3 regions of the Oryzibacillus soli genome follow, and region 1 is predicted to be linked to each of the others. Evidence: predicted binding sites of a transcription regulator. Region 1 holds the regulator's gene; each other region holds the start of a gene.
What was found. The regulator Rex, encoded in region 1, represses fermentation and respiration genes when NADH is low (regulators of the CRP and FNR family bind a similar motif). The targets are predictions, from matches to a motif close to TTGTGAAATATTTCACAA.
Positions count from the first base shown of each region.

Region 2: a site for Rex is predicted at 2,101-2,118, ahead of ACSEXW_RS03750 (hydrogenase small subunit). Genes of this name have one in related genera too.
Region 3: a site for Rex is predicted at 2,031-2,048, ahead of ACSEXW_RS21560 (DUF2249 domain-containing protein). Genes of this name have one in related genera too.

Region 1 covers NZ_JBPPGJ010000005.1:112,059-116,385, forward strand. Annotated here, with positions in the region: gene dinG (ATP-dependent DNA helicase DinG) at 1-2,400, shown strand, start outside; gene ACSEXW_RS08225 (redox-sensing transcriptional repressor Rex) at 2,397-3,020, shown strand; gene ACSEXW_RS08230 (DUF47 domain-containing protein) at 3,080-3,703, opposite strand; gene ACSEXW_RS08235 (amidohydrolase) at 3,928-4,327, shown strand, end outside.
Region 2 covers NZ_JBPPGJ010000002.1:397,829-402,155, reverse strand. Annotated here, with positions in the region: gene ACSEXW_RS03760 (sensor histidine kinase) at 106-1,368, shown strand; gene ACSEXW_RS03755 (response regulator transcription factor) at 1,337-1,990, shown strand; gene ACSEXW_RS03750 (hydrogenase small subunit) at 2,168-3,304, shown strand; gene ACSEXW_RS03745 (nickel-dependent hydrogenase large subunit) at 3,304-4,327, shown strand, end outside.
Region 3 covers NZ_JBPPGJ010000017.1:128,233-132,559, forward strand. Annotated here, with positions in the region: gene ACSEXW_RS21555 (hypothetical protein) at 55-1,347, opposite strand; gene ACSEXW_RS21560 (DUF2249 domain-containing protein) at 1,379-1,918, opposite strand; gene ACSEXW_RS21565 (cupin domain-containing protein) at 2,143-2,454, shown strand; gene ACSEXW_RS21570 (TylF/MycF family methyltransferase) at 2,554-3,372, shown strand; gene ACSEXW_RS21575 (ketoacyl-ACP synthase III) at 3,379-4,327, opposite strand, start outside.

The DNA of each region.
Region 1 (4,327 bases):
GGGCTATTGTGGATCCGGATTCTGGAGCGGATCGAGGAGCTTGATCTGCTGACGGTTCAACGGATCGCTTATCTCTTCGAGGTGGAAACGACGGATTTGAGCTGGTTCCTGCAGGAGCTGCGCAGCTGGAAGGAATCGACGTTGGCGGAGGATCCGGATGCGAGCCGGTATTTCCGCCAATTCGCCTTGAATGTGGAGGATTGGAGCGATGAGAAGCCTCCCCGCGAAGGCGCGGGTACGGAATGGATCGACAAGCCCTTCGACGAATTTTATGAAGCCTTCACGGCCCGGATGCAGGAACGGTTCCCCGGATACGAAGCGCGGCCGGCTCAGGAGCAGATGATTCATGAGGTGCAGGAATCCTTTGAGGAGGAGCGGCACCTGATGATCGAAGCCGGTACGGGTACCGGCAAATCGATGGCTTATTTGATTCCTTCCCTCTATTACGGGATCAAGGAAGACAAGAAGGTCATCGTAAGCACCCATACCATCCAGCTTCAGGAGCAGCTGCGTCAGCGGGATGTGCCGCTCTTGCAGGAGCTGTTCCCCATTCCTTTCCAGGCAGCGGTATTGAAGGGACGTAACCATTATCTGTGTCTCCGGAAGTTCGAGAACAAGGTGAACCAGTTCGACTTCGAGAACGGCCGGGAGGACCGGATTACGGCGGCCCAGATGGTGGTTTGGCTGAGCGGTACCCACTATGGGGACGATGAAGAGTTATACCTGACGTCCAAGGCTAACGACTTCTGGCAGGACGTGGCTAGCGATGCGGATTCCTGCCTGAACCGGCATTGTCCTTGGTTCCGCAAGTGCTTCTATCACCGGGCCAAGAACCAGTCCCATATGGCGGACTTGGTCATAACCAATCACTCGCTGCTGTTTACCGACGTAAAGGCGGAAAATCGTCTGCTGCCCGGTTATGAGCATCTGATCGTTGATGAGGCTCACCATCTGGAGGAGGTCGCCAGCAAGCATCTGGGCTTGGAGCTTCACTATTTCTCCATGGTGCACACCTTGACTTGGTTGTACAAGGATAACAAGTCCGGACTTCTGCCTACCGTGACCATCCGTCTTCAGCAGGAAGCGGACGGCTCCGAAAAAGCGGCCAAATGGCTGCGCACCATACACGACATCGAGGAGCAGCTCGTGGAAGCCAAGGAGCATTGGGACGAGCTGGCTCAAGTGCTCTATGATCTGATCGGGACCGGAGCGGCGGATGCAGGGGCTACCGAGGGTGGTCAGCTGGTGTACCGGGTGAAGCCGGACTCGCTGCCTAGAAGCTGGGATACCCTACGGGTCATCGAGGACAACCTCTACATCGGTCTGGGGGAAGCGGTCAAGCTGCTGGACCGGCTGCTGTCCGATTGGAAGGATGTCCAGGAGGAGCTGGGCATCCAGCACTTGGTGACGGACCTGAACGGCGCCTCCAAGGATCTGGCGCGCCATCGGGATACGCTTCACGTGTTCATGCAGATGCAGAACAAGGATGATGTCTACTGGCTGGAGGCCAGCCCACAGTTCAAGAGCAAGTCCGTTCAGCTGATGTCCGTACCGGTAGATGTGAGCGGAATGTTACGGCAGTTCTTTTTTGACGCCAAAAAGAGTATAATATTGACATCCGCAACCTTGTCCGTCGACAAGAAATTTCATTATACTTGCGAACAGCTGGGACTTAAGCCGGAGGATCCCTCCGGGAAGCTGAAGACCGTCCTGCTTCCGTCGCCTTTTCAGTACCGGCAGCAGGCGCTGTTGGTGGTGCCGCGGGATTTTCCGAATATCAAGGGAAATTCCGGCGAAGCCTACTTCGTAGAGAAGCTGACGGAGTCGCTGCGGGAGGTGGCGGTGTCCACCGGCGGCCGGATGCTGGTTCTGTTCACGTCTTACCGGATGCTGAAGGCCGTCCATCAACGGTTGAAGGAGGAGCTGGCTCCTTCCGGCATCCAGGTTCTGGGCCAGGGCTTGGACAGCGGGAACCGCAGCAAGCTGACCCGAATGTTCAAGGAGCATGCCGCCAGCGTTCTGCTGGGAACCAGCTCCTTCTGGGAAGGCGTGGATATTCCGGGCAATGCCCTGTCGTGTCTCGCCATCATCCGGCTTCCGTTCCAGCCGCCGAATCATCCGCTGGTGGAAGCCAAGTGCGAGGTATACAAGAAAAATAACCAGAATCCGTTCATGAAATATTCCGTGCCCCAAGCGGTGATCCGCTTCAAGCAGGGCTTCGGGCGTCTGGTTCGCACCGCGACGGATAAGGGTATCGTCATCGTTTATGATACCCGGGTGATCGACACGGCATACGGCAAGCATTTTCTGTACTCCTTGCCGGGGCCGAAGATTGAGCACATGACCACGGCCCAGCTGGTGCCGCGGATTACCGAATGGATGGGAGGGGAAGAGCAGTGAAGACCGAGAAAATTTCCGAAGCGGTAGTACGCCGTTTGCCGGTTTATCTTCGATTCCTGAACGAATTGAATATAAAGAACGTACAGACCGTTTCTTCCCAGGACTTGGGAAACAAGCTGGAGCTGAATCCGGCCCAGATCCGGAAAGACCTGGCCTATTTCGGCGAATTCGGCAAGAAGGGCATCGGGTATGATGTCAATTACCTGATCGAGAAGATTCGGCAGATTCTGAAGCTGGACCAGAACATTGCCGTCGCTCTGGTCGGAGCCGGTAACCTGGGCCGAGCCCTATGCAATTATAACGTCTATCTGAAGGACAACATGAAGATCGTCTCCGTCTTCGATTCGAGCCCGGACAAGGTGGGGACCGAGATTAACAACCTGAAGGTGCAGCCCATGGCCCAATTGGCGGAATGCATCCACCGGGACGGAATCCGGATCGGGATCATCACCGTACCTGCGGCAGACGCCCAGAACGTGGCGGATGAGTTCGTACGCGGCGGCGTGGAAGCGATCCTGAATTTCGCGCCGGCCATCATCAAGGTTCCGTCGGATATCCGGGTGCATAACGCGGATTTCACCACGGATCTGCAGAGCTTGGCGTACTACCTCGACGAATAGAGGGAACCCATAAGAAAAAGGCTCTCCGATGATTATCGGGGAGCCTTCTTTGTGGAAACTTATGCGTATTTCAGTACGACGCCGTCCAGAATGTCCGCTACGTTCTCGCAGGCATCGGTGGTTAGCTCCAGCTGCTCGTACATTTCCTTCAGCTTGAAATCGTGGTACGGGTCCTTCGGATTGCGGAAGATCTCCCGGATGCCTTCGCGCAGCAGACGGTCGCCTTCGTTCTCCATGCTGTTGATCTTCACGGTGAATTCGGTGATCTGCATGTACTTCTTCTTGGACAGGAGCTTCACGCTGTCCAGAATGTATTGGCAGGCGTTAACGAGCACAGCGGAGAATTCTTTCATGTAGTGGTCAGTCTTCTCGACATTCAGGTAATCGAATCGGGCGATGCATTCCTCGATGCCGTCGATGACGTCATCCATCTTACTGGCGAGAGCAAGGATATCTTCACGGTCAATGGGCGTGATGAAGACTTTGTTCAAGCCGCGGAAGATGGAGTGGGTGATGGTATCCCCCTTATGCTCCAGGTCGCGCAGCTCTTGAAGAAAAGCCATAGGGCTTTCGGTTCCCATCATCGCCTGTCGGAATACATGGGCCGCTTGCAGAGTGTTCTCGGCGGATTGGGTGAGCAGCACGTAGAAATCTTCGTCTTGTTTCTTGTTGGTTATCGCCATGTCCAAAACCTCCAAGGCTTGCCTTACCGGCGAAGCCTAATCTAATTGTCCATAACTCTTAAAATACCATATCCTCTCAACATTATGCAATGGAGCGAACCATGAACTTTGTTCCGGTGGTGAAAGACGATGCCGGCAGTTCTTGATTTATGACCCGTTCTCATTGTAGAGTGGAAGAAGCAGGCAGAAGCTTGGATACCCCTAAGGAAAGGATCGATACGTTCATGTCACGGATGATCGTGAAGAATGGCATTTTTGTCACGGCGGATGCTGCACGTCCGTTGGTGAAAGGATATATCGCCGTCGAGAACGGCCGCATCGCCGCATTGGAGGAGGGGGAGTACACCCCGTCCGGAGCGCAAGAGGAGATTGTGGACGGCAAGGGACGTCTGTTCATGCCCGGCTGGGTCAATACCCACTGCCATGCCGCTATGTCTCTCCTCCGGGGCATCGGCGACGATCTGGCCCTTCAAGTCTGGCTGCAGGAGAAAATGTGGCCGAACGAAGCCAAATTTACGGCACAGGATGTGAAGGCGGGAACCCTGCTTTCCATTCTTGAGATGATGAAAGGGGGCACTACCACCTTCGTCGACATGTACGACCACATGGACGAGGTGGCCAAGG
Region 2 (4,327 bases), on a different contig from region 1:
ACATTGCTCACATCATCGTTGGGCGGGGCTGGGTAAGATGAACGTATCTGGCTATTAATCGGCTGCATACGTGAATCGAATCCAACTTGGAGGCGGGCTTTGTTCATGTTCCAATCCCTTCGCAGAATGAAAGGCATTCCCTGGTCCAACCGGCTCCTGATGCTCCGCAAGTGGTTCCTGGACGTCTCCGGACTGGCACTGTCCCGGGCGGCGTTCGGCAAGGACCGCCTGGAGCAGCGGCAGGAGATCCTGCTTCGCAACCGGGAGCTGGCGCTGCTGAACGAGCTGGGGGCCCAGGTCCGTTCCCTGGAGGAGCTGCGGGCGATGCTCCAGCAGTTCATCAAGCGAGCCGTGGAAGGGCTGCAGCTGCACTCCGCCGTCATCCAGATGGAGGTGCTGGGCGAGAGCCTGGATCTTCCCTACAAGATCGTGGAATGCCCCTGTGACCGGTGCGCCCGGCTGCAGGGCAAGGACTGCTACTGCTCCATCGTCTCCATTCATTACCTCGTGTTCCCCATCGGCCCGCCGGACGCCCGGATCGGGCAGATGGCCATCTGCAGCTACCTTCCCTTGAACGAGCAGACCGTACGGATCATGGAATCGCTGTCGGGGCAGATCGCCGTTACGGCGGAGAACCTCCGGCTGTGGCATGAGCTGAAGATGAAGGAGGAGCTGCGGCTGAAGCTGCTGGCCAAGGTGATCGAGGCCCAGGAGGAGGAGCGCAAGCGGATCGCCCGGGAGCTCCATGACGAGACGAGCCAATCCTTAACCTCGCTCCTGCTAGGCCTAAGCATCCTCTCGGACAAGAAAACCGAGGAGGAACGCGCCGAGCAGATCCGGCAGCTTCGGACCATGGTCCAGGAGACGCTGGAGGAGGTCCATGACCTGGCATGGCAGCTGCGTCCTACCGTATTGGACAAATACGGCCTGAGCAAGGCCCTGGAGCGCTATATGGAGGAATACCAGGCCAAATACGGGCTGGATGTGGACCTATGCATCCTGGGTCTGGAGGGCAGGCGGCTGCAGTCGGAGATCGAGATCTCCGTGTACCGCATGATTCAAGAGGCGCTGACCAATGTGGCCCGGTACGCCAAGGCCCGGAACGTCAGCGTCATCGTCAACCGGAAGAACAGCAGATTGTCGGTCATCATCGAGGATGACGGAGTGGGCTTTGACGTGGAGCATGTGCTGGAGCGGGACCCGTCCAAGCACAATCTGGGATTGAGAGGCATGGAGGAGCGTGCCATTCTGCTGAACGGCGCGCTCCGCATCGAGTCGGGGGAAGGGACCGGAACGACGGTCTTCATGAATGTGCCGGTGGAGGAGGAAGAGGCGTATGCAAGCGGTGCGGGTGCTGTTGGCGGATGACCATCCGCTGTTTCGGTCGGGACTGAAGAGCATGCTCCAAGCCGACCCGGCCTTTCAAGTGGTAGGAGAGGCCAGCAGGGGCGATGAGGCCGTGGCCTTCGCCAAGGAGCTGGAGCCGGATCTGATCATTATGGACGTCAGCATGCCCGGGCTGGACGGCATCGAGGCCACCCGTCAGATCAAGTCCTGGAACCGGCGAGTCCGGGTGCTGATCCTGAGCATGTATTCCGACGACGCCTACTGGAGGGAGAGCATGGAGGCCGGAGCCTCCGGCTACGTGCTGAAGCGGGCTGTGGATACGGAGCTGCTGATCGCCATCCGGACGGTGCTCGGGGGCGAGTCCTACGTGTACCCGACGCTCCTGGGCGGCTTCTGCCGGAACGCTCAGGAGACCCAGGAGTCCGACCAGGGGGAGGATGCGCTCAGCCCCCGGGAGAAGGAAGTGCTGCTTCATATCGCCATGGGCCATACGCAGCATGAGATCGCCGAGATGCTCAGCGTCAGCATCAAGACGGTGGACTCCTACAAGACGCGGCTGAAGGAGAAGCTGGGCGTGTCCAAGCGCTCGGAGCTGGTGCGCTATGCCCTGAAGCACAATATCATTTCGGACAAGAACGTGTAGGGAATTTCCCTGCGCGTTTTTTTGTTTGCCGGGAATTTCCCGGCAGGAGATTGCCTGTTTTTCCGATACCGGAAGGAGGTGCAATATGAGAAGATGAAGAAAAGACACATTTGTAAGGGTTTTCACAAAGTCTGGAACCCGATGCAGACCGGATCTGCATCACGAGGAGGGCGGAAAATGGCGGAACATCCATCGATATGGAAGGCGGCTATGGACCGGGGGTTCAGCCGCCGGGATTTCTTGAAGATGTGCACGGCGCTGACGGCGGTCATGGGATTGGATCTGTCCCAGGAGCCCAAGGTGGTTCGGGCTATGGAGACCGGCAAGCGGGTGCCGGTCATTTGGCTGCAGATGCAGGACTGTACGGGCTGCTCCGAGTCCTTCATCCGTACGACGCACCCCCGGCTGGAGAGCGTGCTGCTCGACATGATCTCGCTGGAGTACAGCGAGGTGCTGTCGGCCCCCTCCGGCTATCAGGCGGAGGAAGCGCGCAAGCATGTGATGGAGCACTATGCGGGCGAATATATTCTGGCGGTGGAGGGCAGCGTGCCCGCCCATGCCGAGTATCTGATGATCGGAGGGATGTCCGCCAAGGACATCCTGATCGAGACGGCCAAGCACGCCAAGCTGGTGCTGGCCTACGGCACCTGCTCCTCCTGGGGCGGCATCGCGGCGGCGGCGCCCAATCCGACGGGGGCCATGCCCATTACGGACATCTTGAAAGACAAGACGGTGGTCAAGGTTCCGGGCTGCCCGCCTATCGCGGAGGTCATGACCGGTGTCATCGCCCATATCCTGACCTTCGGTGCGGTTCCGGAGCTGGACGCCCACGGCCGGCCCAAGGCCTTCTACCGCCACCGGATTCACGACAAGTGCAACCGGAGAGCCTATTTCGACGCCGGGCTGTTCGCCGAATCCTTCGATGACGAAGGGCTGAAGCAGGGCTACTGCCTCTATAAGCTGGGCTGCAAGGGCCCTACCACGTACAGCTCCTGCGCCGAGATGCGCTGGAACGGAGGGGTCAGCTATCCGATCCAGTCGGGCAATCCCTGCATCGGCTGCGCCGAGAGCGCCTTCTGGGACCAGGGGCCGTTCACGGAGCGCCTGTCCAAGCTGCCGGGAACCCAGACCACGGCCAACCCGGACCATGTGGGCCTGGCGCTGTTGGGTGCAGCCGCCGCAGGCGTGGCGGTACACGCAGGGGCCACCGCCGTGAAGAAGCATCTGGAGGAGCGGCCGGCCTCAGGACCGGACGGCAAGACGAAGAAGTCCGTACCCGAGCAGCCGAACCATCATGTAGGAGGTGACGCCTAATGGCGGAACGTATCGTTGTGGACCCGGTGACCCGCATTGAGGGCCACCTGAGAATAGAAGCCGATATTGACAACGGCGTCATTAAGGACGCCTTCAGCTCCGGCACCGCCATCCGCGGGCTGGAGCTCATCGTGAAGGACCGGGACCCCCGGGACGTCTGGGCGTATGTCCAGCGGATCTGCGGCGTGTGCACCACCACTCATGCTCTGGCGGCCGTCCGGTCCGTCGAGGACGCGCTGGACATCAAGATCCCGCGGAACGCCCACCTGATCCGGGAGATCATGAACGGGGCCATCATGCTGCATGACCATGTGGTGCATTTTTACCATCTGCATGCCTTCGATTGGGTGGATGTGGTAAACGCGCTGAAGGCAGACCCTGCGGCGACCAGCAAGCTGGCTCAGTCCATCTCCGACTGGCCCAAGTCGTCCCCGGGCTACTTCAAGGACGTGCAGGACAAGGTGAAGCGGATCGTGGACAGCGGACAGCTGGGGATCTTCGCCAACGGGTACTGGGGGCACAAGGGCTACAAGCTTCCTCCGGAGGCGAATCTGATGGCGGTGGCCCACTATCTGGAGGCGCTGGACTGGCAGAAGGAGATCGTCAAGATCCACACCATCTTCGGCGGCAAAAATCCCCACCCCCACTACCTTGTGGGCGGCATGGCCACTCCCATCGACATTAACAGCGACAACGGCATCCATGCGGAGCGCCTGATGCACGTGTCGCAGCTCATCGATGACGCGCGGACCTTCGTGGAGAAGGTGTACCTGCCGGACGTCATGGCCATCGGGTCCTTCTACAAGGATTGGACCTACGGGGGCGGACTGGACAATTATCTGTGCTACGGGGACTTCTCCAAGGGAGATATTCGCGACGTCGGCATGTACCGGATGCCCCGGGGCGTGATCCTGGGCGGCAATCTGAACGAGATTCTGCCCGTGGATCCGAAGAACCCGGAGGAGATCAAGGAATTCATCGACCATTCGTGGTACACCTACGGCGGGCAAACCACCGGCGGAC
Region 3 (4,327 bases), on a different contig from region 1:
GACGGATTCCTCCTTAATGATGTGGACTGCTTCAAGATGCGGGTTACGCCCGCTTTATTGACGGAAGACGTTCAGGATCAGGCCGATATAGACCAGCATGGCAACGGACAGGAACAGCTGCGCGGCGAGGAGGATACCGGAGGAGCCGGCGGCCAGCCCGAACGCGACGGCCAGGATCCCGGCGGTGACGGCGGATAGGCCGTACCGCACCCCTTTCTCCGAGATCATATCTGCGAGAGAAGGGACATTCATCTTCCCGACCAGATGCCCATAGCGGTGAGTCCACCACAGGAACGGAGCGATCTTGGACAGATATCCGAGAATGGTTAGAGCCACGAAGCCCATGAAGTACAGGTAGGCAAAAACCGTATGGTACCGGGAGTCTCCCCATGCCCCAGGCACGGCCAAGAGCAGGGCGGCGCCGGCGGCGAACAGCACGCCCCAGCCCCGGAGAGCCCAGACGGAGAAGCGGATGCCGTCCCCCGGCTTAGCCTTGTGCTTCGCCCGGATGATCTGCTTGGCATGAACAATGTAGACGGCTACGGCTGCAACCAGAGGGAGGAGCGCCAGGCCTGCGGCCATGCCGGAGCCTCCGGCCAGGGTGACCCCGATGATCCCCAGCATGCCCGCATTAAACAGGACCAAGGTAACATGCTGCAGGCGTGTCGGGAAGTTGTGGGCCAGATAGAACATCGGCAGCATCTTATAGGAGAAGCCGACGATCAGGAGGGCGAACCAGCCGACGAGTCCGCTCCAGATATGGGCGGCCAGGAGCCGCTCATGCATGGCGGAGAGGAAGCCGAACCGGAAGTCGAGTCCCATCAAGAGCCCGGATACGGCGGTGAAGGCCAGATAGACCAAGGAGCTGGACACATGCAGCGTAATCGGGTTCCACATCCTGGCGCGGTACAGAGTCACGGCCATATTCAAGACGAAGACCAGGATTCCTGCTAGGAGTGCGGTGGCAGAGACGGCCAGCACCGTCACATTCAGCTTCAGGAAGCCGTAGGTGATGCCGGCCAAGCCGCCGGTGAACAAGCCGTAATGGATATACCCCAGCGTCTCGCTGAACACCTTCTGGTTCAGCACCACATGGAGCAGCTGGTAGACGGCGCCCATGGCCACCATGGTGGCCCAGCCCAGCACCAGAAGGTGGGAGACGCTCCAGCCGGCGGGGGTCCGGGTGGCGCCAGACGCAATGTCCGATCCCGCGGCTAAGACGGCGAACTGGAATACGATCAAGAGGAACATGCCGGTGAACATAAAGGTAAAAGGGAGCCGGAACGAGGTTTTGTTCGGATTCGGCTCGGTGCTGCCGCGCCTGCAGCGGCTTCGGATGCCCGTCATGGCGGCCACCTCCCGTGTGTGGATTAGTTGGTTAACCTCTGCGAATGGTGATGCGGGCTTGTTCGTCGACGCCCAGATGCTCAATGTCATAGATGTAGCCACGCTGCTTCAGCTCCTCGATGAGGAAAACCGGCACCCGGTCGTTGGTGATGCACAGCACCTCGCTCGGGCCCATCTTATCCAGCTGGGCCAGGGTGCGCATCATGGGCTGGGGCGCTTCCAAGCCCCGGTTGTCGAGGTCGATCAGGCGGTGGCCCCCAGCCTGATCTTCGGCCTTCTCCGGCTTAGCCTGCTCCGGTTCTTCCTCGGGCAGGGCCAATTCATCGAGCAGATGCTTCTGGCTCTTGTGAATGAAGGTGGTGATATAATGGTCGTCCGCCAGCTTCTGCACCCGATTTCTGTAGCCCTTCAGCTTCATAATGCCCAAGAGAGGCGTCGGCTTCAGAGTGGCGTGGAGGACGAAGACCTCTTCCTTCTTCAGTGTTTTTATGGTACCCATAATCAGCTCGAAGGGCTCCAGCTTGCTTCGCAGCTGGGGGCGGACATCGAGTTCGACGGTTTTGGCTGTCATAAGGAACATCTCCTCTTTGTATGGGATTAGGTGTGATGTCATGCCATTGAGAATGATTATCTGTAGTGTACCTGGAAAAGGGGGGATCCTATGTGCGTACAATCACAATCGAGTGTGAAATTGATCACAAAAGAGATCTGCCTTGAGGGGTAGGATAAAGGCATAACGAACCGTGAAGCAAGTCAAACGCAACCAACTATTATAGATATGGGGAGGACGACAGCATGCTGTTGGCGAAAATGGGGAACTTGATCGGCAAGGAATCGGCTATGATGACCTTGCTCCACCAATCCGAAATGAGTAAAATCTTCATGCTGTATCTGGAGGAAGGTAAAGTGAAGGATTGCGGCTGTACCACCGCGCCGGAAGTGGTCTTCCAGGTCTTGGAGGGGCAGGGGACCATCTATCTGAACGGAGAGCCTCACGAGGTGGAGGCAGGGGATCTTCTCTTGTGTCCGCAAGGGGCGAATCATCGGCTGGAGGCCAACCGGGGTGCGGAATTCCGTCTCTTGGTGGTCAAGCCTCTTCAGCAATAGACAAGAAGATACCGAAGGCTCGTCCGGCTATCCGGACGAGCCTTTTTTTGGCGGAAATGGACGGATCTCCGATGTGCCGGGCGTCCTGTCCCGCATACGATGAAAGTGTGCAGGAAGGAGGTTCAAGCCGTGGCTCAGAATGCTGCAGAGCTGTACATCGAATTATTGAAGAAAACCGTTCTGTATGAGATCTGGTGGGAGAAGGAGCAGTACCGTGACATTCCGTTCCGGAATGTTCATGATGTGGCGGCTCTTAAGGCGTTCCGTCCCAACCGGGAGGCACGACTGCTGGGGGAGGATTGGCCGCCGTTAGCCCACAGCATGATCGGCCGGATCCGGATGGACCAGTTGGAGCAAGCCGTCAAGACGGTTCTCCGGGAGAAGGTACGGGGGGATCTGATCGAGACGGGGGTCTGGCGGGGAGGAGCATGCATCTTTATGAAGGGCGTGCTTCAGGCCTATGGCGACGCTTCCCGCAAGGTGTGGGTGGCGGACTCCTTCGAAGGACTGCCGCCGCCGGATCCGGGCCAGTACCCCGCCGATGCGGGGGATGTTCACTATCTGTACGACTATCTCCGGGTATCCCTGGAGGAGGTGCAGGAGAACTTCCGCCGTTACGGCCTGCTGGACGACCGGGTGGTGTTCCTGAAGGGCTGGTTCAGCGAGACGCTGCCGTCCGCCCCCATCGGACCGATCTCGGTACTCCGGTTCGACGGGGACATGTACGGGTCCACTATGGATGTGCTCCGGAACTTGTACGATAAGGTGTCGGACGGCGGCTTCATCATCATCGACGATTATGTGCTGCCCCGCTGTGCCGAGGCCGTCCACGAATTCCGAAGGGAGCGGGGGATCCACGATCCCATCATCAACATCGACCGTACCGGCGTATATTGGAGGAAGAACCGCAAGGGCTAAGGGACATTAAGCTTCGGACCTGGCCTCCGGTAAGCTCCAGCGCAGCAGGGCGCCGGCTTGCACCAGCCCCGCTCCGAAGCCGTATAAGAGCACCGTCTGGCCTTCGGTCAGGCGGTTTTCTTTGACCGCCAGGTCCAAGGAGAGGGGGATGCTGGCCGCAGAGGTATTGCCGTACCGGACTAGACTGTACAGGGTCCGCTCCAGCGGGAATCCGCTCTTCTCGCAGATGGATTCGATGATCCGCAGATTGGCGCTGTGGGGCACGAACCGGTCTATCTCCGCCAGATTCAGCCCGGCTGCTGCCGCGAGGCGGGCCATGGCCTTCGGCACCTCGGTCACGGCCCAGCGGTAGACCTCCCGCCCATTCTGGACGATGCAGCCGTTTCCTTGGAGCTCCTTGCCGTCCATGCTGCCGGAGAGGCCGGAGCGATAGACGTGGATGCCTCCGGTCCCGTCACTATGGGAGCTGTGGGCAAGCAGCAGCTCCTGCTCTCCGCCTGCCTCCAGCAGGATCACCCCGGCTCCATCCCCGAACAGGATGCAGGTCGAGCGATCCGTATAGTCCGTAATCTTCGACATGGTATCCGAACCGAACACGAGAATCTTGCGGTACATTCCCGAGGAGATCAAGGCACTTGCAAGCTGAATGCCATGGACAAACCCCGCGCAGGTGGCATTGACGTCGACCGCACCCGCAGCGGGTATGCCTAGCTTGCTCCCGATCTGGCTTGCCGCAGATGGGAACGGGTAGTCGGGCGTATTCGTACAGGCGATAATGTGATCCACGTCATCCAAGCGGATCCGGTAACGCTCCATCAGGTCCAGTGCGGCACGGACGCAGAGATCGCTGGTAAATTCATGCTCCGCGGCGATTCTGCGCTCTCGGATACCGGTCCGCTGTACGATCCATTCATCGTTCGTATCCACCATTTGCTCCAAGTCCGCGTTTGCCAAG